DNA from 2 places in the Microbacterium sp. H37-C3 genome. Region 1 is predicted to be linked to the other one. Evidence: predicted binding sites of a transcription regulator. Region 1 holds the regulator's gene; the other holds the start of a gene.
The links. The regulator HspR, encoded in region 1, represses chaperone genes until heat shock. The targets are predictions, from matches to a motif close to AAGTTGAGTCNNNNNGACTCAACTT.

Region 1 (12,021 bases):
GTCGTCGTCGCCGTGCCGGCCGAATAGGAGGCAACGACATGGCCAGTCAGGACTGGTTCGACAAGGACTTCTACAAGGTGCTGGGCGTCTCCAAAGACGTCTCCGACACCGACCTGAAGAAGACCTACCGCAAGCTCGCGCGCAAGTACCACCCCGACTCGACGCAGGGAGACCCCGCGGCCGAGGCGAAGTTCAAGGAGATCAGCGAGGCGTACTCCGTGCTCTCCGACAAGGAGCAGCGCGCGGAGTACGACCAGATCCGGGCGATGGGGTCGGGCAGTGCCCGCTTCACCGCGGGTGGCCAGGGCGCCGGTGGCTTCGAGGACGTCTTCAGCGCCTTCAACCAGGGTGCGCGAGGCGGTGCCGGAGCCCGCGGCGCGGACTTCGACGACATCTTCGCGATGTTCAACCAGCAGACGGGGCGGTCGAGCCGCTTCGGGTCGGGCGGCTTCGGCCGCTCGACCGGGGGCTTCCAGGGCTTCGGCGGCCCGCAGCGCGGTGCGGACGTCACCGCACGGACGACGCTCGACTTCGCCACCGCGGTCCGCGGTGACACCGTCACGCTCCAGGGCGAGGACGGCAAGCCGTTCAAGGTGAAGATTCCGGCGGGCGTGAAGGACGGGCAGAAGATCCGGCTCCGCGGTCGCGGGCGTCCGTCGCCGGACGGCGGTGAATCGGGTGACATCGTCGTGAGCGTCACGGTCCGGCCGCACCCGGTCTTCACGCGAGACGGACTCAACCTGCGCGTGGTGGTCCCGGTGACCTTCACCGAGGCCGCCCTCGGCGCCACGATCGAGGTGCCGACGCTGGGCGGCGACCCCGTCAAGCTCCGGGTCGCGCCCGGCACCCCGTCGGGCCGCGTCCTGCGGGTCAAGGGGCGCGGCGTGAGCACGTCGAAGGGCACGGGCGATCTGCTGGCCGAGGTCCAGGTCGCCGTTCCCGCGCACCTCGACGAGGAGGCCCGAGCGGCCCTCGAACGATTCGCGGAGGTCGAGCCCCGCGAGAATCCCCGCGCCGACCTGATGAACAAGGCGCGCGGCTGACACACCCGTGTCGACCCGCCGCATCCGGCCTTCTACGGGCGGACGCGGCGGGTCGCGGGGTGACACTCACGACGCCCAGGAGGTGACCAACCATGGCCGAAGACGACATCGACGAGGACGCCCCGATCTTCGCGATCGCGGCCGCGGCGGAGCTCGCGGCCATGCACGCGCAGACCCTCCGGCAGTACGACCGGCTGGGCCTCGTGGTGCCCGGGCGCACGCAGGGAGGGTCGCGTCGATACTCGCTGCGCCACATTCGGCAGCTGCGAGAAGTGGCGCGGATGTCGGCGGAAGGCATCAGCCTGCCTGCCATCGCACGCATCCTGGAGCTCGAGAACGAGGTCGCGGGACTCCGCCGCGAGGTGCGGGACCTCGAGCAGCGTCTGCGCGACGAGATGCAGCAGCGCCCCGGCGCGCGGGTGTTCGCCGCCGGCGCCACGGGTGCCGTCGTGACCCTGCGTCACGGTGCGCGCGTGCGCCGGGCCACCGAGGTCGTGCTCTACCGCCGCCCGTCCGACCCGCCCGCGTCCGCGCAGCCGTAGCCGACCCGACGCAAAGGGGCGTTATCCGACGCGCGGACCGACCATTCGGGTCGGTTCGCGCGTGTGGCGGGGATGTGCGCAGGGGGTCCTGCACAGGCGGGGCGACGGAGATCGGATGTCGAACGGGCTGGGGAGAGCTCGGGGTGGGTGCGGGGGGCCGACAGCCTGGACGGGTGGCACGCACTCCTGCTGAACTCCCCGAGGCGCTGCCGGGTGCCTTCTCGGTCGGGACGGCGCGCGCGACCGGCGTGACGCGCGGCAGACTCCGTTCAGCCGACCTGGCCGCGCCCTTCCACAGCATCCGCTCGCGTGCGCCCGTGACGGACGTGCGCGCGCTGGTGACCGCTTATCTGCCGAAACTGCGCGCGGGCGAGCACATCAGTCATGCCACGGCAGTGGCTCTCGTCGGCGGCTGGATCCCCGAGCGGCTGCGCGCGCAGGTGGATGTCGCAGCGCCGCGACCGCTCGGGCGTGCCCGTGGTGCCGGGGTGCGCGGGCACGAAGCTGCCGCGGCGAGTCTGTGGCGATTCGGACCCGTTCCGATCGCGCACCCGGCCGTCGCCTGGTGCCAATCGGCCGAGCTCATGGACGAACGCGAGCTCGTCATCGCGGCAGACTCCCTCATGCGCAGGCATGATCCTGTCTTGTCGATCGAGCAGCTCCGTGGAGCGGTGACGAAGTGGTCCGGTCGGCGCGGCGTACGCGCGCTCCGACTCGCGTACGAACGTTGCCGGGAACGCACCGACTCGGTTGCGGAGACGGAGCTGCGTCTTGACGCCGAAGACCTCGGAATGACCACCTTCGAGGTCAACGCGGTCATCCGCGATGAGGCCGGGCGCTTCGTGGCCTATGGCGACCTCGTCGACGTCGAGCGGCGCGTGCTCCTGGAGTACGACGGTCAGCAGCACCGGCTCGACGACGCGCAGTACGGCCGCGACGTCGACCGCCTCGACGACCTCGCTCGCCTCGGCTGGCGCGTCATCCGGGTGAACAGGACCCACCGCGGTGCGCGGCGGCGAGCCATTCTCCTCCGCGCGCGCGAGGCGTTGGCCCGCTGACCCCCGCCCTCCGCAACTCTGAGCCCAACCGACACGAAAGGTCGCTCCGGCCGGTGATCGGCGACGCTTTGCGTCGGGTCGGCGATCAGGCGGGGGGGAGGCGGAGCGTGTTGGCGGACTCGTCGAGGGTCAGGTCGTCGACGACGCGGAGCGAGCGGGCGAGGTGATCGAGCTCCTCCAGAACCGTCCCCACGCGCTCGCGGTCGCTGCACACGGCCGACAGCGTGACGAGATGGGTTCCCGTGTCCCAGGTGTACGAGACGAACGGGGGAGTCCGCGGGTCAGGCGGCAGCGTCATGACGAGCTTCTCGCCCGCCCCGAGGTAGGGGGAGCGGAAGTCCTCGGTGTCGTCGTACTCCATCGGCATCATCGCTCGCGCGGTGCGCACCTGCGGGGTCGCCTCCTGAATCTGCGCGAGGACGACGAGCAGCTCGGGGTCGGCCTTCCACATCCAGGCCCGCACCCGACCGTTCGCGCGCCGCATGAGCATCGGCACCGCCTGGCTCGCGGCCCACGCGGCGAAGCGTCCACCGGGGCGGGGCGCCGCTCCTGTCGCGGCATTCGCCTGGCTCAGCAGCATCCCGATCGCGCGCTTGCGAGCGCTGCGTCCGGAGAATCCGAACGATTCGGTGACGGCAACCCAGCGGGCGGGATCGGCATCGGCTTCGAGTCGGGCCATGACCCCAGCCTAGGGATGCCGCCTGGGTGCGCGCGGGGCGTCGCGTGCAGCACCCGACGCGGCCCGAGCCGGTTTCCCCCAACGCCGTGCCGCCTCCCGGGAGCCCCTATACCGCTCGGGTAAGCTCGGGGCCGCCGCGTCGGCCACAGCCGGCGGCACGCCGCCGTACAGATTGGGCCTGACCCGTGACCGAATCCACGACGACCGAGGGTGTTCCCGCCGAGAGTTCTCGCGCGCCCCTGACCATCGTGATGGGCGCCGACACCTTCGCCCCCGATGTCAACGGAGCCGCCCGTTTCGCCGAACGCCTCTCCGCCGGCCTCGCCGCCCGCGGTCACGACGTGCACGTCGTGACGCCCAGCGTGAAGCACTCGCAGTCGGGAGTCTTCACCGAGAACATCGAGGGCGCCGACCTCACCGTCCACCGCCTCCCCGGGTGGCGCTGGTACCCGCACGACTGGCTGCGTTTCGTGCTGCCCTGGCGCTCGAAGCACTACGCCCGGCGCGTGCTCGACTCGGTCAAGCCCGACGTCGTCCACAGCCAGTCGCACATCGTCATCGGCCGCGGACTCACGCGCGAGGCGAAGAAGCGCGGCATCCCCGTCGTCGCGACCAACCACGTCATGGCCGAGAACGTCATCGACTTCACGACGCTGCCGCCGTTCCTCGACAAGATCATCATCAAGCTCTGCTGGGACGACGCCAAGCGCACGTTCCTGATGTCGCGCGCCGTGACCACCCCGACGCGCAAGGCCGCGCAGTTCCTCGAGGACACAATCGACATCTCGGGCGTCATCCCGATCAGCTGCGGCATCGACAAGCGCAACTACACCCCCGACCTGACTCCGCGCGAGCACCGCCGCATCCTGTTCGTCGGGCGCCTCACGACCGAGAAGCACGTCGAGGTCACCCTGAAGGCCGTCGCCAAGCTCGCCCCCGAGCTGGACGTCCATTTCGACATCGTCGGCGGCGGCGACCAGCGTCGGAATCTCGAGCAGACCGCGCAGCAGCTCGGCATCACCGACCGCGTCACGTTCTATGGGCGCACCGACGAGGCCGACCTCCGCGCGGCATACACGCGGGCCGACGTCTTCGCGATCGCCTCGATCGCCGAGCTGCAGTCGATCGCGACGATGGAGGCCATGGCCTCGGGCCTGCCCGTCGTGGCGGCGGATGCCGTCGCCCTTCCGCACCTCGTCCAATCGGGTGTGAACGGATACCTCTTCGAGCCCGGCAACGTCGACGACCTCGCCGACAAGCTGCGGCGCGTGCTGACCGCCTCTCCCGAGGAGTACCTGCGGATGCAGCAGGCCTCACTCGACGGCGTCGAGATCCACGACATCGAGCGCACTCTCGACACCTTCGAGAAGCTCTACCGCGGCGAGCCGCTCGACGCCTGACGATGCGGCTCTTCTTCGACGCGCGCTACATCCGCACCGATTTCCACGACGGCATCAGCCGCTTCTCCCATGAGCTCGCCCACGCGCTGTTCGCGGCGGCGCCCGCCGAGGGTGTCGAGGTCACGTTCATCGTGCACGACCCCGCGCAGCTGCCGTTCCTCCCGGCAGGGGCGCCGCACGTCACGCTGCACGCGCCGACCTCCATGCTCGAGCCGTTCGCGGCGCTGCGGCTGAACCGGCACCGACCCGACGTCGTCTACTCGCCGATGCAGACGATCGGGGCCCTCGGTCGGCGGTTCGCGCTGATCCTCACGCTGCACGACACGATCTACTACCGGCACCGCACACCGCCCCGCGATCTGCCGTGGTTCGTGCGCTTGGGCTGGCGGCTCTTCCACCTCTCGTATGCGCCGCAGCGGGCGACGCTGAACGCCGCAGACGTCGTCGCGACGGTCAGCGAGACGAGCAAGCGTCAGTTCGCCGACGTCAAGCTGACCAAGCGCGAGGTGGTGGTGCTGCCCAACGCTCCGCAGCGTCTCGCCGAGCTGGCGCCCGCGACGGCCATGCCCGGGGCTGCGAAGCCGCAGAACATCGTCTACATGGGCTCGTTCATGCCCTACAAGAACGTCGAGACGCTCGTCCGCGCGATGCAGTGGCTGCCCGGCCGCACGCTGCACCTGCTGAGTCGGATCTCCGACGGTCGACGCGCCGAGCTCGAGGAGCTCGCGCCCGCCGGTGCCCGCATCATCTTCCACGGCGGAGTGACGGATGCCGAGTACGCCGCGCTCCTCGCCGATGCGGGAATGCTCGCGACGCTCAGTCTCGACGAGGGGTACGGGCTGCCGATCGCGGAAGCCCTGGCGCTCGGGGTGCCCGCGGTGGTCAGCGACATGGCGATCTTCCATGAGGTCGGCGGCGACGGCGCGCTCTACGTGCCGCCGCGCGACCCGCGAGCCTTCGCCGCGGCCGTCGAGTCACTCGATGACGATGCCGCCCGAGCGGCGCTCGTCGCGGCGGGTCGTGCGCACATCTCCCGATTCACCTGGGCGGAATCGGCGTCGCGACTGCTCGCGGCATCCCGTCGCGCCCGCGCGCGCCGCGACCGCTGACGGCGACCGCGCTCCGGCGCGGTGACCGCTCGCGCTCGCGGTGTGTGGGCGCCGATTCCTCCGCCGGCGGCACGCGTGTCGCATCGGTGGGGACGCGGCGGTAGCCGTCGCGTGCGACCACCGCGAGCGTGCCTGTCACGGCGGCGATCACGAGGAGGACGAGTGCGAGAAGAAGGATGTCGGAAGGCATGGCAGAAACGCTACGATGAGCGTTATCCTGCCGATGCTGGCGGATGAGACGGTATTCGGAGGAATCCTGCCATGCACACGGTCGCTTGCGTCGTCCAGCCCGGGTTCGCGCCCTTCGAGTTCGGTCTCGCGTGCGAGGCGTTCGGTCTCGACCGCAGTGACGAGGGCATCCCGAACTTGGACTTCCGGGTGGTGGCACCCGATCCCGGGGTGGTCCCCGCCAATCTCCCGTTCTCGCTCAACGTCGACGCGGGACTCGGGTTCGCCGACGAGGCCGATCTGGTCGTGATCACTCCCATCCCGCGCGAGACCTGGGACTCCGTGGATGAACGTGTCACAGCGGTCGTCCGACGTGCGGTCGAGCGCGGCGCATGGGTGCTCACCGTCTGCAGCGGAGCCTTCGTGGTCGCGGCATCCGGTGTGCTCGACGGCAAGCGCGCCACGACGCACTGGCGCTACGCCGAGACCATGGCGCAGATGTACCCGCGCATCGAGGTCGACCCCGACGTGCTGTACGTGCAGTCGGACCGGATCATCACGTCTGCGGGCACAGCGGCGGGGCTCGACGCCTGCCTGCACCTGCTGCGCATCGAGCTCGGGGCCGAGGCGGCGAACACGATCGCCCGGCGGATGGTCGTGCCGCCCCTCCGCGACGGTGGGCAGGCCCAGTTCATCGCGCGTCCGCTCCCCGAGGCGGCATCGCTGTCGCTCGCGCCCATCACCGACTGGATGATCGCGAACCTCGACCTCGATCTGTCCGTCGATCTGCTCGCGTCGCGCGCGCACATGTCGCCGCGGACGTTCGCGCGCCGATTCAAGGCCGATTACGGGACGACCCCGGCGGCGTGGCTCGGGCGGCAGCGGATCCTGCGGGCGCAGCGGCTGCTCGAGCGGACCGACCTCGGGCTCGACCAGATCGCGGCAGACAGTGGATTCGGCTCGGCCTCCGTCCTGCGGCAGAACTTCGCGCGAGCCCTCGGGCTCAGCCCCTCGGCGTACCGCGCCCGCTTCGCCTGTACGCCCGAGGCTGCGTCGGTGGCCGGGGCTGCGGCAGAGGCCGTAGCGTCCTGAACGACACGGTGATAAACTTGAGTCACACAGGCTCAAGTTTGAGCCGAGAGATTTCAGGAGAGATATGAACGCCACACAGCAGCCCGGACAGGAGGAGGCGCAGAGCGCCCTCGAGCAGTTCGGCATCAACCTCACCGACCGTGCCCGGCAGGGCAAGCTCGACCCGGTCATCGGGCGCGACAGCGAGATCCGCCGCGTCAGCCAGGTGCTCACCCGCCGCACGAAGAACAACCCCGTCCTCATCGGCGAGCCCGGCGTCGGCAAGACCGCTGTCGTCGAGGGCCTCGCTCAGCGCATCGTCGCGGGCGACGTCGCCGAGAGCCTCAAGAACAAAGAGCTCGTCTCGCTCGACATCTCCGCGCTCGTGGCCGGCGCCATGTACCGCGGTCAGTTCGAGGAGCGCCTGAAGAGCGTGCTCAAGGAGATCACCGAGTCCGACGGCCGCATCATCACCTTCATCGACGAGCTGCACGTGCTCATGGGCGCGGGCGGCGGCGAAGGCTCGGTCGCGGCATCCAACATGCTCAAGCCCATGCTCGCCCGCGGTGAGCTCCGCCTCATCGGTGCGACCACCCTCGACGAGTACCGCGAGTTCATCGAGAAGGATGCCGCGCTCGAGCGCCGCTTCCAGCAGGTCTACGTCGGCGAGCCGAGCGTCGAGGACACCATCGCCATCCTCCGCGGGCTCAAGGAGCGCTACGAGGCCCACCACAAGGTCGCCATCTCGGACGGTGCGCTCGTGGCCGCGGCATCCCTCTCGAACCGCTACATCCCAGCCCGCCAGCTGCCCGACAAGGCGATCGACCTGATCGATGAGGCCGCGTCGCGCCTGCGCATGGAGATCGACTCGGCGCCGCTCGAGATCGACGAGCTGCGCCGACACGTCGACCGGCTGAAGCTCGAGGAGCTCGCGCTCAAGAAGGAGAAGGATGCCGCCTCGCGCGAGCGTCTCGACGCCTTGCGCGCGACGCTGAAGGACGAGCAGCAGAAGCTCGACGAGCTGCAGGCGCGCTGGGAGCGCGAGCGGGCGTCGCTGAACCGCGTCGGTGACCTCAAGACGCGTCTCGACGCGGCTCGCGTCGAAGCCGAGCGCGCGCAGCGCGAGGGCAACCTCGAGAAGGCCTCGCGGCTTCTGTACGCCGAGATCCCGGCGCTCGAACGCGAGGTCGTCGAAGCGGAGCGCGCCGAGACCGCCGTCGACGGGCCCGAGCGGATGGTCAACGAACAGGTCACCGACGAGGACATCGCCGCCGTGATCGCCGCCTGGACCGGCATCCCCGTCGGGCGCCTGCTGCAGGGGGAGACCGAGAAGCTCGTGCGCCTCGAGTCCGAGCTCGGCAAGCGCCTCATCGGGCAGAAGACCGCCGTGAAGGCCGTCGCCGATGCCGTGCGTCGCTCGCGAGCGGGCATCAGCGACCCGAACCGGCCCACGGGCTCGTTCCTGTTCCTGGGGCCGACCGGTGTCGGCAAGACCGAGCTCGCCAAGGCTTTGGCCGAGTTCCTCTTCGACGACGAACACGCCATGGTGCGCATCGACATGTCGGAGTACGGCGAGAAGCACTCCGTGTCGCGGCTCGTCGGTGCCCCTCCCGGGTACATCGGCTACGAGCAGGGCGGCCAGCTCACCGAGGCCGTGCGCCGCCGCCCGTACTCCGTCGTGCTGCTCGACGAGGTCGAGAAGGCGCACCCCGAGGTCTTCGACGTGCTGCTGCAGGTCATGGACGACGGCCGCCTCACCGACGGCCAGGGCCGGACGGTCGACTTCCGCAACGTCATCCTGATCCTCACCTCGAACCTCGGATCGCCGATCCTCATCGACCCGACGCTGAGCCTCGAGCAGAAGCGCGAGCAGGTGCAGATCCTGCTGCGCCAGGCGTTCCGGCCCGAGTTCCTGAACCGTCTCGATGACACCGTCATGTTCGAGGCGCTGAGCCAGGACGACCTGGCGCAGATCGTCGAGCTCTCCGTCGACGCACTGCAGCGGCGCCTGAAGGACCGCCGCCTCTCGCTCGCCGTCACGCCCGACGCGCGCGCGTGGCTGGCCGAGCGCGGTTACGACCCGGTGTTCGGCGCCCGGCCGCTGCGCCGCCTCATCCAGTCCGAGATCCAGGACCGCCTCGCCATGGCCATCCTGTCGGGCGGGGTGCGCGACGGCGACATCGTCCGGGTCGACGTGGCCGCCGACGGCTCGGCGCTCGTGCTGACGAGTGCCGGTCCCGCGGCGGAGCCTGCCGCGCCGGCAGCCGCCGGAGGGGACGACGACGTGATCGAGGCCGAGCTGCTCGACGACTGATCGCGGCGGCGGCCTGCCCACGACGCCGAGGCGCGCAACCCCGTCGGAGCCGATGACCCTGACGTGAGAGTGTGGACGCATGCGTGCGATCCGGGCCCTGTGGGGCGCCTCACACCCGGGGCCCTCGGTCGTCGTGACGGCTCTGGCTCTGGCGCTCGGACTCGCGGCCGGGCTCGAGCCCTGGCGGCTCGCGGTGCTGGTGGCATCCGTGCTTTTCGGTCAGCTCTCGATCGGCATCTCCAACGACGCGATCGACCGTGAACGCGACCGCGCCGTCGGCCGCACCGACAAGCCTCTCGTCCGCGGTGAGGTCTCGAATCGTGCGGCCTGGATCGCGGCCGGGGGCTCCGCCGTCATCGCGCTCGCTCTCTCGGCGGCGCTCGGATGGGGGATGCTGCTCGCGCACGCCGTGACGATCGTGTCGGCCTGGTCGTACAACCTCGGGCTGAAGTCGACGCCGGTGTCGGTCGTGCCTTTCCTCGTGAGCTTCGGTCTCTTCCCCTCGCTGGCGACGCTCTCGTCACCCGATCCGACGCTCGCGGCGCCCTTCGCCGCCGTGGCGGGTGCTGCGCTCGGGGGGGCGGTGCACCTGACCAACGTCCTGCCCGACCTCGACGACGACCGCGACACCGGTGTGCGGGGGCTGCCGCATCGCCTCGGGGCGCCGGTGTCGATCATCATCGCTGTCGCCGGAATCGTCGTCGCCGCGATCGCCGTGCTCATCGGCGGGCGGAGCGAGGGAGTCCTGCCGTGGCTGTTCTTCGGCGTGGTGCTGGTGCTCGCGGTCGCGGTGGTGGTGCGGATGCGGCTCCGCGGTCCTGACCGCACCGGCTTCCGCCTCGTCATGGCCGCGGCTCTCGTGCTCGCCGCGCAGCTGGTGGTGGCTGCGGGCTCGTTGCGCTGAGAGCTCAGCGAGCAGCGGCGTCGAGCCCCATCGCATAGGCGTTCGGGACGAGCGAGCCGGTCGCGGCGAGGACGCCCCCGAGCATCCGAGTGCGCACGGCGTGCGCGCCCGCACTCACCGGGCGGCCGAGACGCATGTTGACCGCCGCCAGCCGGCCCGCCGTGCGGGCCGAACGCAGCCGATCGTGCTCCCATCGTGCGAGGGCAGCAGCGGGCTCGGTGCCGCTGCGGACCCAGGCAGCGAGCAGCGGCGCGAGGGTCGCCGCGTCGAGGAGGCCGAGGTTCATCCCCTGTCCTCCGATCGGGCTGATCTCGTGTGCGGTGTCGCCGATCACCGTCACCCGGCCGCGACGCAGGGCCGGTGCGAGCACACGTCGCACGCGGAACCCCGTTGCGTCGGTCAGTGCCTCTGCGGCATCCGTTTCGCCCCGCTCTCGCATCGCGGTGCGCAGCCGCCGCAGCCGCGCATCCGGCTCGTCGAACCCGCCGTCATCCTGCCCGGGCGGCTCGTCCCAGGCGACGAAGCGGCGTCGGCCTCCCGGCAGGGGGAAGGACTCGAGCACCCCCGCTCGCGCGAGGTGGACCACGGCGACGTCGGCACCGGGTCTCCCGGGGACGTCAGCGTCGCTCATGAGGTACCGGTCGGGATAGCTCGTGCGTCTCACGGCGTTCGGCCGGAACACGAGCTCGCGTGCGCCGACGCCTCCGGCGACCACGACGAGCGGCGCCGACAGTTCGCCGGCCCCGCGAGCACCGGACGTCTCGACCCGTACGTCGGCCGGCCCCGGTGTCACGCGGCTGACGGCGACCCCGCGCAGCGGCGACGGTGCACCGAACGCGAGAGCGCGCTCGGTGAGGGCCTGCGGGAGGGTGGCGACATACGGATGCCGCACCGACAGGCGATCGAATCGGATGACGCCGAGCAGTGTTCCGTCGCTGCGGGCCTCGCCGCGCGAGACACGGACCGCGTCCTCGAGGATGCGGTCGGTCGCACCGCCCTCCTCGAGCGCGGCGAGGACGGGAGCGTGCAGCCCGATCGCCCGCGACCCGTCGCCGCTGCGTTCGCGGCGCTCGAGCACCGTGACGTCGACACCCCGCCGCGTAAGCTCGGCCGCCAGCAGCATCCCCACCGGGCCGGCGCCGACGACGATGACGTCAGGCACGCCCCGCTCCCACGGCGAGCACGCGGAACGGTGCCGGTCGGACGACGTGCCACTCGCCGCGACCGGCCAGCGTCGTCCGCAGCTCTCGGGCACGGTAGCTGCGGCGGATCGAGCGCAGCCCGTCGGTGCGCAGGAAGGTCCCGTGCTGGACCGGCAGGATGGCCGCCGCGTAGAGCGCGTAGGCCGCGCGCCCCCGCTCGATGTCGGCGTGGAGCACGATTCCGCGCGACAGGGCGAGCGAGTCGGCAATGAAGGCGTCGAGCTCGGGCTCGCCGAGGTGGTGCAGCACGTGATTCGAGATGACGGCGTCGAAGCGCTCGCCGCTCGCGCGCAGTGCGGTCGAGTCGGTGCTGCGGAACTCGAGATCGGGCCGGCCGCGCTCACGTGCGACGGCGAGGGCGCGCGGGTCCGGGTCGATGCCGACCCAGCCGACGTCGAGGCCGTCGCGTTGCGCCAGCCGCGCCAGCCGGGCGGTGACGTCGCCACCGCCCGATCCGATGTCGAGGACCCGTGCGGGACGATCCAGGCGAGCCAGGGCGGGCCGCAGATGCCGCCGCCACACCGTTCCCCA
Region 2 (12,021 bases), 290 kb from region 1:
CGACGCCGCGGTCAGCGACGCCGGTGCCCTGCGTGATCATGCCCGCGCCCACGCCGAGCTGAAGCAGGCCAGCCCCCCACGCGGCGAGCGTGGGCCAGGAGCGGGTGAGCGCGGCGGTGTTCATCAGGCGACGGCGTGGCGACGGTTGTCGACGGCGCGGTCGGTGCCGAGGCCGACACCCAGCAGCACGAGGGCGCTGGCGAGGTGGAGGAAGTGGTCGGCGGTGTTCAGGGCGAGCACGTTCGCAGCGCTGTCCTGGATGAAGAAGCCGACGATGCCGAGCAGCAGGTAGGCCGCTCCGACGGTGACGTTGACGCCCTTGGCAGCGCGGACGCCCGAGAGGCCGCCGATGAGCAGCGCGGCACCGATCAGAAGGTGCGCGATGTTGTGCAGCGGGTTGACCTCGAAGATGCCGAGCAGCAGGCCACCCTCGGTGGCGATGAAGTCGACGCCCGCGGTCACGGTGAAGCCGAGGAGGCCGACGAGGATGTAGACGGCGCCGAAGATGATCGCCACGAGGCGGTTCGGTGATGTACGCATGAGGGTTCCCTCCCATTGGGCGACGGATGTCGCGGTGCTGCGGTTGTTCGGTGACAGTGGCAGATCGGTTTGCCTCTGACGGAGCCCGGGGCGTCCGATCTTGTGTGAGTCGTCGATATCGATGGGGAGTACTGCCCAGGCCGTGACGCGAGGCTACGGTCAGCGATCTCACGGCTCACAGGCCTTGTGCGCCCTTATTGGGCGGTGGTATGGAGGAGCGTGCGATTCGAGACCACGCTGTCCCAATTCGGCAACAACACCGGCATCGAGGTGCCGTTCTCGGTGCTGGATGCCCTCGGCGGCGGCCGTCGCCCGGCGGTCTCGGTCACGGTCAACGGATTCGCTTTCCGCAGCACGGTGGGGTCGATGCGGGGTCTCGCCCTCATCCCCTTCTCAGCGGAGCGACGGCGCGAGAGCGGGCTTGCGGGAGGCGACCGGATCGTCGTCGACATCGAGCTCGACGACGCGCCGCGCGAGGTCGAGGTGCCGGCCGATCTCGCCACCGCCCTGACGGATGCCGGGGCGAGTGAGGTGTTCGCCGCGCTGTCGCCGAGCGCGCGCAAGGCGCACGTCGTGAACATCGAGTCCGCGAAGGCGCCCGAGACGCGCGCGAGGCGGATCGCGGCGGTCGTCGCCAAGCTCGGCTGACACGCGCGCCCCGTAGGATTGGGGTGAGGTGAGGAGGGGCAGCGTTGGCCACCCGTCAAGCGCGTACCAAGAGCTCGGAGATCGTCGCCGAAGGTTTGTACATCGCCTCCGCGGCGACCCGCCTCGCGCTCAAGAACGCCATCCTCGTCGACATCCTCGCCGATGGGCGCGACTTCGAGGCCGATCGTTTCCTCGACGACGCGCGTGACGCGCTGATCTCGCTCGCCGAGGAGGCCGAGGCCGACGCCGAACGCACCCACCGTGAACGCAAGGCGGCGAGCGGCCGCTACAGCGATTCGAGCGGAACGCACGACTATCGCAGCCGTGATGTGTCGAACCTGCGGCGACGGCGGAAGCAGTCGCTGCGGATCGCGAAGGAGCTGCGCGAGCGCGCCGCCGACGAGGCCGAGCTGCGCAAGCTCATCGCCGACGCGCGCGAGGCCGCGTGGGGCGAGGTGGCCGGAAACATCGATCGCACGCTGCGGATCGAGGCGGCGCGGCCCGATCTCGAGCCCGACTACGAGCGCATGCGCACGGCCCGCATGCAGGCCCTGCGGATGGTCGATCTGCCGCGCCTGCGCTCGCAGCGGCGCAATGCTCAGCGCCAGGCGGTCGAGCGCGACGAGGCCGTGGATTCCGCGGTCGCGCCGGTGATCGATTAGCCACTCCGCGCTCGATTCGCTCTTTGTGCGAGAGCGGGCTATGCTTGACGACGGCCCGGGAGAGATTCCGGGACATGCGCCCGTAGCTCAATGGATAGAGCATCTGACTACGGATCAGAAGGTTAGGGGTTCGAGTCCCTTCGGGCGCACACTGTGTTGAGACAGTGAACGAGAAGCCTCCGCTCTGCGGGGGCTTCTTTGTTTTCCTGACTGCTGCCGCCGACTTTGTTGCGTCGCTATACATTCTCGGCGGGTATCGCGTAGCGTGGGTTCGTGACCGAACGGAACTGGGCCGGAACGCACACCTTCGCCGCCGAAGCTGTGCTGACACCGACGACGATCGCCGAGGCGCAGCGGATGGTCGCCTCGCACGAGCGCATCCGGACGCTGGGAACGCGGCATTCCTTCAACGATCTGGCCGATACTCCCGGCACCCTTCTCGACCTGACGGCGATCGCGCCCGACATCGAGGTCGACGACACCGCCCGCACGGTGACAGTGGGGGCCGGCACGCGCTACGCCGTGGTCGCGCGACACCTCGCCGATCACGGCTGGGCGCTGCACAACATGGGGTCACTGCCCCACATCTCCGTCGGAGGTGCGACGGCGACGTCGACGCACGGCTCGGGGGATCGCAACGGATCCCTCGCCACCGCCGTGCGAGCGCTGGAGTTCATCGGCCGGGGCGGCGAGCTCCGCACGGTCTCCGCGGGCGACGCCGACTTCGCCGGCAGTGTGGTCCACCTCGGCGCCCTCGGGCCGGTCGTCCGGCTGACGCTCGCGATCGAGCCGACGTATCAGGTGAGGCAGGACACCTACGCCGGCCTGACGTGGGATGACCTCTTCGAGCGATTCGACGAGGTGACGGCAGCCGGTTACAGCGTCAGTGTCTTCACACGCTGGAACACGCCCGACGTCGGCGAGGTGTGGGTCAAGGAGCGCCTCGACGACACCTCGGCTCCTGACATGCCGGAACGGGTGCTGAGCGCACGCCGGGTGACGGCGAAGGCGGACTCGCCGGCGGCCGACGGGGTCGACAACACGACCGAGCAGGGCGGCGTCCCGGGCGACTGGTGCGAGCGTCTGCCTCATTTCCGCATCGATGCGACGCCGTCCAACGGCGACGAGATCCAGACGGAGTACTGGGTCGACCGGGCTGTCGCCGTCGACGCCATCGCCGCCGTCCGCTCGATCGCCGACCGGGTAGAACCCGCCCTCCTCGTCACGGAGCTGCGCACCGTCGCCGCCGATGACCTCTGGCTCTCTCCCGGGTTCGGACGCGACAGCGTGTGCATCCATTTCACCTGGAAGAACGAGCCGGATGCGGTGCGCACGGCCATCTCGCACGTGGAGCGGGTGCTCGCCCCCTTCGATCCGCGCCCGCACTGGGGCAAGGTCTTCTCGATGCCCATCGGCGGATCGCTGCCGCACCTCGATGACTTCCGGGAGCTCGTGGCGCGCGTCGACCCGGCGGGGAAGTTCTCGGGCCCCTACCTCGAGCGGGTACTGGGCATCCCCGCGCGCTGACGTGCCCCGCGGCTCAGGTGAAGGGTCGCGAGGCGTCGATGATGCGGCTGAGGTCGACGGCGGTCCGCGTCCACGGTGAGATGCGCCCGTCGTTGCGGGCGGGAACCGTCTCGACGACGCGGGCGAGCGCCTTCTCGGCATCCTCGACCGTGGTCGCGGCGGCGGGGTCGCCCAGAGGGCGAGCCACGGCTCGGGCGGTCGCACGGACAGCCTCGGCGAGTGCGGCACGCGGGGGCGCGGCATCCGGTGTGAGGGGCAGCCCGTCGATGCCGTCGGCCAGCTCGATCGTCTGGCGGACGGTGTTCTCGAGGGCGCGCAATCGGCGGTTGTTCTCCGTCTCGATGCCCCGTCGGCGACGGGCGAGCGGATGCGCTTTGCGGCTGCGTGCGGCCTCGCGGACGTCGGTCGACACCGCGTCGAGGATCTCCTCGAGATAGCGCTGACCGGCATCGTCGGCCGGTTCGCCGTCGGCGATCGAGGTCGCGAGCATCTCGAGCCGGTCCGATACGGCGTCGCGCAGCTGCGACAGGCGTGTGGAAGCGCGGCGGAGGTAGAGGGGCGGAATGATGGCGAGATTGACGGCGACGCCGATGACGACGCCGAACGCCATCGTGACCAGGTACGACACCGAGAAGCCGCCCGCGTCGTTCGCCCCGAGCAGCAGTACGAACAGGGCGGCGATGGCGATCCAGTCTCGGCCGGTGCCGAGCGCCCGGATGCCGCCGACGGCGACGCCGACGCCGACGACGATCGCCACACCCACGATGCGGGGGCTGGGGCCCGACACGAACCACAGGCCCACCAGGCCGATCGCGATGCCGATCGCCAGGCCGCCGACCGCCTGCAGGCCGGCCTTGGCCGAGTCGGCGATCGTCGGATACATGCTCACGAGCACGCCGAGCGGTGCGTAGTAGGAGTACTCGTCGTGCGCGAAGGGTACGTACGGCGCGAGATACCAGGCGATCGCCGCGGCGAGGGCCGCCTTGCCGGCGAGCAGCAGACGAGAGAGCGCGAAGGCCTCGCCGCCCGCGGTCCGCGCCGCGGCTTTCAGCGAGACAAGGCGGGGATGGGGTAGGGCGGTCATCGATCGCGACGATAGGCGTACAGTGCGCCCGACAGCAGCCCCTTGACGCCGCCGGGCCCGTACGGCAGATGCTGGCGTAGCCTGGGCGAGTGAGCGCTTACGTCTCGGCGTTCGAGCTGTTCTCCATCGGTGTAGGACCCTCGAGCTCCCACACGGTCGGCCCGTTGCGTGCTGCCCGTGCTTTCGTCGTCAGGCTGGAGGCCGCGGGGCGGCTTCCCGAGGTCGCACGTGTCGGCTGCGTGCTGTACGGGTCGCTCGGAGCGACCGGGATCGGGCACGGCACGCCCGACGCCGTGGTCGCAGGGCTACAGGGTCATGCGCCCGAGACTGTCGATCCCGACGTGGTTCGCGGCGCGTGGACCGAATGGGTCGACGGGTCGCCCCTGGTGCTCGCGGGGTGGCACGCGGTGCCGTTCTCGCGGAGCGACGTGACCTTCGAACCGCGGACGCGGCTTCCGGAGCATCCCAACGCGATGACCCTGAGCGCGTGGGACGCCGCGGGCGATCTCGTCGCGTCGGAAACGTATCTCTCGGTCGGGGGTGGCTTCATCCGACGCGCAGGCGAAGCCGCCGAGGCGGGCGGGCGGCGCGGAGGTTCGGGCGCTGTCGTCTGGCCGTATCGGTTCAGCACCGCGGCGGAGCTGCTCGAGCTGTGCGAGCGCGAGCAGATGAGCATCGCCGGCCTGGCGCGCCGCAACGAGGAGGCACTCCGACCCGAGGCCGAGGTCGCTGCCGGCCTCGACGCGATCTGGGATGCCATGGCGGGGTGCGTCGAGGCGGGGCTTCGAGCCGACGGCACCTTGCCGGGGATGCTGCGCGTGCGGCGCCGGGCGGGGGCGATGCGGGCGCAGCTCGAACAGGCGGAGGCGGCCGGCGGGCGTGAGCTGCCGGGGGAGTGGCTCGGTGCTTTCGCGCTCGCCGTCAACGAGGAGAACGCGTCGGGTGGACGCGTGGTCACCGCGCCCACCAACGGTGCCGCAGGAATCCTTCCGGCGGTGGCTATGTGCTGGTGGCGGTTCGCGGCGGAGTCGCGGCTCGCGTCGGAGGATCTGGATCGGCGCCGCGGCATCAGGCGGTTCCTGTTGACCGCGACGGCTCTGGGGTCGCTGTTCAAGGCGAACGCGTCCATCTCCGGTGCGGAGGGTGGCTGCCAGGCCGAGGTCGGATCTGCGTGCGCGATGGCGGCGGGAGGCCTGACGGCGGTCATGGGCGGCAACAGCGCGCAGATCGAGAATGCGGCGGAGATCGCGATGGAGCACCACCTCGGGCTCACGTGCGACCCGGTCGGTGGCCTCGTGCAGATCCCGTGCATCGAGCGCAACGCGATCGCGGCATCGACGGCGGTCACCGCGGCGCGACTCGCGTTGCGGGGTGACGGGCAGCATTACGTGTCGCTGGATGCCGTCGTCGAGACGATGCGCCAGACCGGGATCGACATGTCGCACAAGTACAAGGAGACGAGCGAGGGCGGTCTCGCCGTGAACGTCGTCGAGTGCTGAGAGGCCCTCTCGCGCCCCGTCTTCGGGGCGCTGTTCGCTGTGCGAGAACCCTTGGCACTCGATGGGGGAGAGTGCTAATCTGGATGCAGTTGAGCCGAGACGGCTCAACTTTCAGATCTCAACACGAAGCATCAGAGAAGGGAAAGATCGATGGCTACTTATGACCCGTTCCGCGACCTCGACCGCATCGCCTCGAGCCTCTTCGACACGCGCCGCGGCCCCCGTCGCATGCCGATGGACCTCTACCGTGACGGCGACCACTACGTGATGACCGCCGACCTGCCCGGCATCGACCCGGGCTCGGTCGACATCGACGTCGACGGCCAGCTGCTGACCATCCGCGCCGAGCGAACGCTCGCGAGCGGTGACGGAGTGAAGTGGATCACGCGCGAGCGTGAAGCCGCGAGCTTCCTGCGTCAGCTGAACCTCGGCCAGGGTGTCGACACGGAAGGCATCGCCGCGACCTACAACAACGGCGTCCTGACCGTGACCATCCCGGTCAGCGAGAAGGCCAAGCCGCGCAAGGTCGAGGTCACGACCGACGCAGCCGCGCCGGTGGTGCCGATCGAGAACTGATCGCGCAGATCCGCGTTCGCACGACGGGCGGCCGCAGCTCTTTCGGGGGCGGCGGCCGCCCCTTCGCGTATATCCCCCAGCGCCCGCGACCGATTCGAAGGTGCGCGATGCGCGCGCCCGACTGCGTGGCTGCAGCCCTCAGAAGGGTGGCGGTTCGTCCGCCGGCGGTCCGCCGCGTGTCGCATCCGGTGGCGGGTCCGTGGTGGCGATGGTGAAGCAGACGGCCGGTATGGGGACGTCTTCGCGGTAGACCCGGCCGAGGGGTGAGGTCCATTCGAGGACCCCGCCACCGACCTGCCGAACCTCCCACTTCGTGAACTGCTTCATCGAGTGGTGTCGCTGGCACAGGTGGGCGAGGTTGAAGATGTGGGTGTGCCCGCCGAGGGCGTGGTCGATGGTGTGGTCGAGCTCGCAGCGGATCGCGGCTCTGCGGCATCCGGGGAACCGGCAGTGCTGATCCCGGGCCATCAGGAGTTTCTTCATCGAAGCCGTGGGCCGGTAGGCGTCGATCTCGACCGGGGTGCGGGTGACCGGGTCGATGAACAACCGGTCCCACTCCGACACCTGCCCCGCGAGCTGCCGCACGGTCTCGGCATCAACGAGCCCGGCCCCGACTGCTTCGGCGGGGTTCTCGTCACGCCCCATTAACGTCTCCGCCGTGACCGCGACCTGAACGCGCGCCCGGATCGCCCCGAGCCCACCGGCCCGATCGGTCCCATACGTCGGATCGACGACCGGCGCCCCGCCGAGCACCAGGTCGCCCAGGATGTCGGCGCGCAGCTGATCCATCGTCCGCGTGTCGGCGGGCTCAGCCGCCTCCGCAGCATCCGCCGCCCCCGCGGCATCCGCTCCCCCCTCCGGACCAGTCGCGACCCGCGCGTCCTTCACCGACTGCCCCATCTGCGTGAGTCGGTCGAGCATCCCCGCGGCGATGACCGTCGGAAGGTTCGCGACGAGATTCGACATCCCATCCGACCCGTGGAACACCCGCACGCACCGCTCCGCCGCCGCGGCCTTGTGCCGCTCCGTGAACGTCTGCGTATGCAACCGGGCCGCCAACGCGTCCAGCGCACCCCGCACCCGCGACGGCACATCCCGCTCGCACACCGCGATCGCGGCCTCCGCGAACGACCCCCGGACCTCCGCAGGCACTCCCGCGCCGACCCGCACGACCACATCCACGTGTCCGCGTTCGATCCGCCGCTGCACCCACGCCTCGAACACCGCGGGGTAGTCGTCGATGACGGTCATCGCGTGGTCGATCTCGCCCTGCAGCCGCCGGTCCGTCAACCGCGCCATGCCCGCTGCTTCGGCCGCGACCGACCGCAAGTCCATGTTCGACGCCATACCCCGCACCCCGTCGCGGCGCGCGTCGTGCAGGGCGGCATGACCCAGGTCGGCCAGCGCCCGGGTGCGAGCGATGTCAGCGGCGTGAGAGAGGTCAAGGGCCTCCGCGTATCTCGCAAAAGCGAGCGCTTGCGACGGCGTGACGTCGTCGCGTCGCGCCTCGCCACCCCCGTCACTCGCCGTCATGTTCCCATTGTGACAGCGGGGTACGACATCCGAGTCGAACCTATGTTCGGTTGTCGAAAGTCGGGGCACCGTTCCGCCTGGGGAGGAAACGACCCCGAGCGACACCGCGCGACCGGCTCCGGTCCGCGCGGTCGTCAGGACAGACGTCGCAGCTTCGTCGTCAGCTGCTCGAGCTGCTCGAGCTCTTCGGTCGACAGCACCGACATGCGTTCGGCGATGGAGCGGCCGTGGGCGGCGGCGAGTCGACGAAACGCCGACAGCCCCTCCGGCGTCGCCGTGAGCATTGCGCCGCGGCCATCCGTCGGGTCGCCGCACTTGGTGATGAGGCCGCGCGCGACCATCCGATCGACCAGGCGCGAGACGCTCGGCTGGCTGATGAGCATGTTCGCGGTGACGTCTCGCAGGCGAGCGCGATGGCCCGTGCCTCGCGCGACCGTCAGGAGCACGTCGTACTCGGCCTGGGTCAGCTCATCGCCGGCGAAGTCATTGCTGATGTCGTCGAAGATCTCGTGCTGCGCGCGGAAGAGACTCTCCCACGCGGCAACGGCGCGACGACGATCGTTCATGGCGACAACTTTACTGCCCGCCTAAGCTGGTCGGCATGATGCGTCGCGCCCGGGCGGCACTCGCGATCGGGGTCCTCGTGCTGATCACGGGCCTTTTCGGGCTGGCGGTCCCTGCCGTGGCATCCGCCGACGAATCCGCCGATCTCGACGCCTTCGTCTTCGATTCGCTCGCCGTGGACTACACCCTCAGTCGCGACGAGGACGGCACGGCCAGGATGCGGGTCGTCGAGACCTTCGTCGCCGATTTCCCCCCGTCCGATCAGAACCGGGGCATGCGCCGCCTTCTGCCCGAGACCTACAACGGGCAGCCGCTGCATCCGGAACTCCTCTCGGTCACCGACGAGAACGGCGATGCCCGTCCCGTCGAGACCGACAGCGAAGACGGCACCCTCGGCGTCCTGACGCGCGGGCCCGAGTACCTGCACGGGCCGAACACCTTCGTCTTCACCTACGACCTCGAGAATGTCGTGTGGGACTTCCCGGACACCGGGCTCGAGTTCTACTGGGACGTCAACGGCACCGACTGGAATCAGCCGTTCCGGCAGGTGACGGCCACCTTGCGGGTCGACCCCGCTATCGCGGACGCCCTCGCCGGCCGGCAGGCCTGCTATGTCGGCGAGCAGGACAGCACCACGCCGTGTCCTGAGATCGTCGCCTCACCGGACGGAACCGCGGTCACCGCCTCGGCGACCGACCTCGCGCCGCACGAGACGCTCACTTTCGCCGTCGGGTTCGAGGAGGGCACGTTCGAGGTGTACGACACCGGGTTCCTGGCGTCGCCGCTCGGATGGCTCCAGTCCGGGTCGACGGCGCTGCTCGCCGGCGCCACCGGCTGGGCGCTGCGCAATCGCCGGCGGTACCTCCGCGACGAGCCCGGGCGCCCGACGGTCATCGCCGAGTACGCGCTACCGCGCCGCATCGATGCGATCGACGCGGCGGTGCTGTTGCAGAAGACGTCGAAGGCGATTCCCGCCGAGGTCCTCGAGCTGGCACTGGTGGGCGCCATCCGCATCGTCGACGATGGGAAGAGCCGCTGGGGACGTGCGAAGCTGCAGGCGGAGCTCGTCGATCCTCGGGCCGCCGACGAGAACGGGCGCAGACTCCTGCGCGGCATGTTCCCGCATCACCGTCGTGGCGAGGTCTACCGCTTCGGCTCCTCCGACACCCGGCTGTCCACCGAGACCCAGCGGGCGCTGAAGATGGCCAAAGACAGTCTCCGCGGTCGCGGCATGTACAAGCCCGTGCCGGCGGGAGCGCGTGGCTGGCCCGTCGCCGCATGGGCCCTCGCGGCGAGTCTGGTCATCCTGTTCGGTGCGCTCGCGCTGAACGCTTACGTCCACCCCGCACTGCCCATCGTCGGCATCGTTCTGGCGGCGGCGTCGTTCCTGGTGGTCGTCTTCGCGGTCGCCGGTGAGCCGCTGTCGGACACGGGGGCGGAGATCCGCGACCACCTGCGCGGGCTCGACCTCTTCATCCGGTGGGCCGAAGCCGACCGCATCCGGATGCTGCAATCGCCGACCGGCGCTGAGCGCGAGCCGGTCGCAACGGACGACCCCCGGGAGATGCTCCGGATCTACGAGCGGCTGCTGCCGTACGCCGTGCTGTTCGGCCGCGAGAAGGAGTGGGCTGCGCACCTGACGGCGCTCTACGGCGACGCGGGCATCGCGACGCCGGGGTGGTACGTGGGAACGGCGGCGTTCGATGCGTCGTCGTTCGCGGCAGGCATCGGCACGCTGTCGTCGGCGGCATCGTCGTCGTCGTCGACCTCGGGCGGGTCGAGCGGGGGCGGGTCTGCCGGCGGGGGAGGCGGCGGAGGAGGTGGTGGCGGCGCCTGACGCGTCGTCACGCGCGGTCGTCACGCGCGGTCGGCTCTCGCGGCCGGAAAGCAGTTGAGGGTCCGACCGAAGAGGCATTCGGTCGGACCCTCGTCCCTTTGCACCAAGAGTTTCCTGCAATCACATGCCGGTGGCTGCCACAGCAAAACAGCTACCGTGCGAGCACTCTATAACGGCGAGGTAACGACGAGCAAGGGTTTTCCCGTTATCTTTTCGTAATCATCGGGAACGCTGAGCCGGCACCTCGACGACATCCGGTTTTCGGCCTCCGCAGTGCCTCGGGTCTGTCAGGATGAGCGCGTGCACGCCCACGGCCGAGACACCGCCAGCGGACCCTTCGTGGTCACGCTCGTCGTCGACCTGCCGATCGCCAAGCCCGATGCCCTCGAAACGATCGCCTTCGTATCGGACGGGGCGATCGAGAACGCGGGTACGGCCTTCCCGCGCGTCGGGCTGGGCCGGGACGTGTGGGCCGAGGTGCAGATCCCGAAGTTCGCCGACCCGCCGCCGCTCGCCGTCGACGTCTGCTCGGACGTGTCCTGGGATGTCGCGGCGACAGAGGCCGCGCGGTTGGCCGATGCGCTGCGGCGGGTCGGATGGTCGGTGCGGTCGCCGCGCTCCGACGAGGTCTGAGTCGCCCGCCCGTCGCGGTCCGGTCACGCGGCGACGGCGAAGAGCCCCGCGATCCCCGCGCCGTAGAGAACGAGCACGGTCAGCGAGTCGACACCCATCCCGGCGATCCGCTTCGCCGGCCGGAAGATGAGTCCGACGACGTAGACGAGCGTCAGCAGCGCGGCCAGCGCGGTGAGGTAGATGTCGGCTCCATTCGCCTGCGGCAGCACCGCCTGGCCCGAGATCAGGGTGGCCACGAGGAACAGCACGGGCAGGAACGCATTGCCGCCGAAGATGTCGCTCATCGCGAGATTGTCGTCGCCCTGACGGATGGCCTGCAGCCCCGTGGAGATCTCCGGCAGCGCGGTCGCGAGCGCGAGGATGGTCGCGCCGAACAGCACACCCGACAGGCCGATCTCGTCGGCGATGGCGTCGCCGACCCGCTCGAGCACGACACCGGCTCCGAGCGTCGCGAGCGCGGAGACCGCGAAGATCGCGACGACCGCCCCGGTGCTCATCGAGTGATGCGGATGCCGCGGCTTGGCGCGCCGGTGCCCCGGGGTGTGTTCACTCGCACCCGGCGACGTGCCGTTCTCGTGCCAGGGAAGGTGCTTGCCGGCGCGCTGCACGAGGAAGAGCCCGGCGAGCCACAGCGCCGCGATGAGCACGACATCGGGGGTGACACGTGCGACGACGAGGTCGCTGGGAAGCTGGCTCCCCGCCATCACGACCGCGAGCACGGCGACCACGATCACGGCTTCGAGCACGAGGGCGAGGGATGCGGCGCGATAGGTCAGCGGCCTGACCCCGCGACCGCGCTTGCCGAACAGGTCGAGGATCACCAGCACCACGGTCTGCAGCGCGATGCCACCCAGGATGTTGCCCACGGCGACTTCGAGGTTGCCCGCGATGGCGGCACTGACGGTGATGGCGATCTCG

Region 2: a site for HspR is predicted at 6,047-6,071, ahead of O1W71_RS07740 (Hsp20/alpha crystallin family protein). Genes of this name have one in related genera too.

The regions. Positions count from the first base shown of each region.
Region 1 is NZ_JAPVLR010000002.1:281,635-293,655, forward strand. Features, by position in the region: gene O1W71_RS06360 (nucleotide exchange factor GrpE) at 1-27, shown strand, start outside; gene O1W71_RS06365 (DnaJ C-terminal domain-containing protein) at 39-1,043, shown strand; gene O1W71_RS06370 (heat shock protein transcriptional repressor HspR) at 1,136-1,585, shown strand; gene O1W71_RS06375 (hypothetical protein) at 1,759-2,643, shown strand; gene O1W71_RS06380 (hypothetical protein) at 2,729-3,322, opposite strand; gene O1W71_RS06385 (glycosyltransferase) at 3,574-4,722, shown strand; gene O1W71_RS06390 (glycosyltransferase) at 4,725-5,831, shown strand; gene O1W71_RS06395 (helix-turn-helix domain-containing protein) at 6,093-7,091, shown strand; gene O1W71_RS06400 (ATP-dependent Clp protease ATP-binding subunit) at 7,156-9,384, shown strand; gene O1W71_RS06405 (UbiA family prenyltransferase) at 9,464-10,288, shown strand; gene O1W71_RS06410 (FAD-dependent oxidoreductase) at 10,293-11,450, opposite strand; gene O1W71_RS06415 (methyltransferase domain-containing protein) at 11,443-12,021, opposite strand, start outside.
Region 2 is NZ_JAPVLR010000002.1:574,377-586,397, forward strand. Features, by position in the region: gene O1W71_RS07700 (hypothetical protein) at 1-124, opposite strand, end outside; gene O1W71_RS07705 (DUF4383 domain-containing protein) at 124-540, opposite strand; gene O1W71_RS07710 (YdeI/OmpD-associated family protein) at 760-1,188, shown strand; gene O1W71_RS07715 (asparagine synthase) at 1,233-1,850, shown strand; tRNA gene O1W71_RS07720 (tRNA-Arg) at 1,927-1,999, shown strand; gene O1W71_RS07725 (FAD-binding protein) at 2,124-3,377, shown strand; gene O1W71_RS07730 (FUSC family protein) at 3,391-4,461, opposite strand; gene O1W71_RS07735 (L-serine ammonia-lyase) at 4,551-5,960, shown strand; gene O1W71_RS07740 (Hsp20/alpha crystallin family protein) at 6,111-6,536, shown strand; gene O1W71_RS07745 (HNH endonuclease signature motif containing protein) at 6,675-8,069, opposite strand; gene O1W71_RS07750 (MarR family winged helix-turn-helix transcriptional regulator) at 8,204-8,635, opposite strand; gene O1W71_RS07755 (DUF2207 domain-containing protein) at 8,671-10,470, shown strand; gene O1W71_RS07760 (hypothetical protein) at 10,771-11,103, shown strand; gene O1W71_RS07765 (sodium:calcium antiporter) at 11,127-12,021, opposite strand, start outside.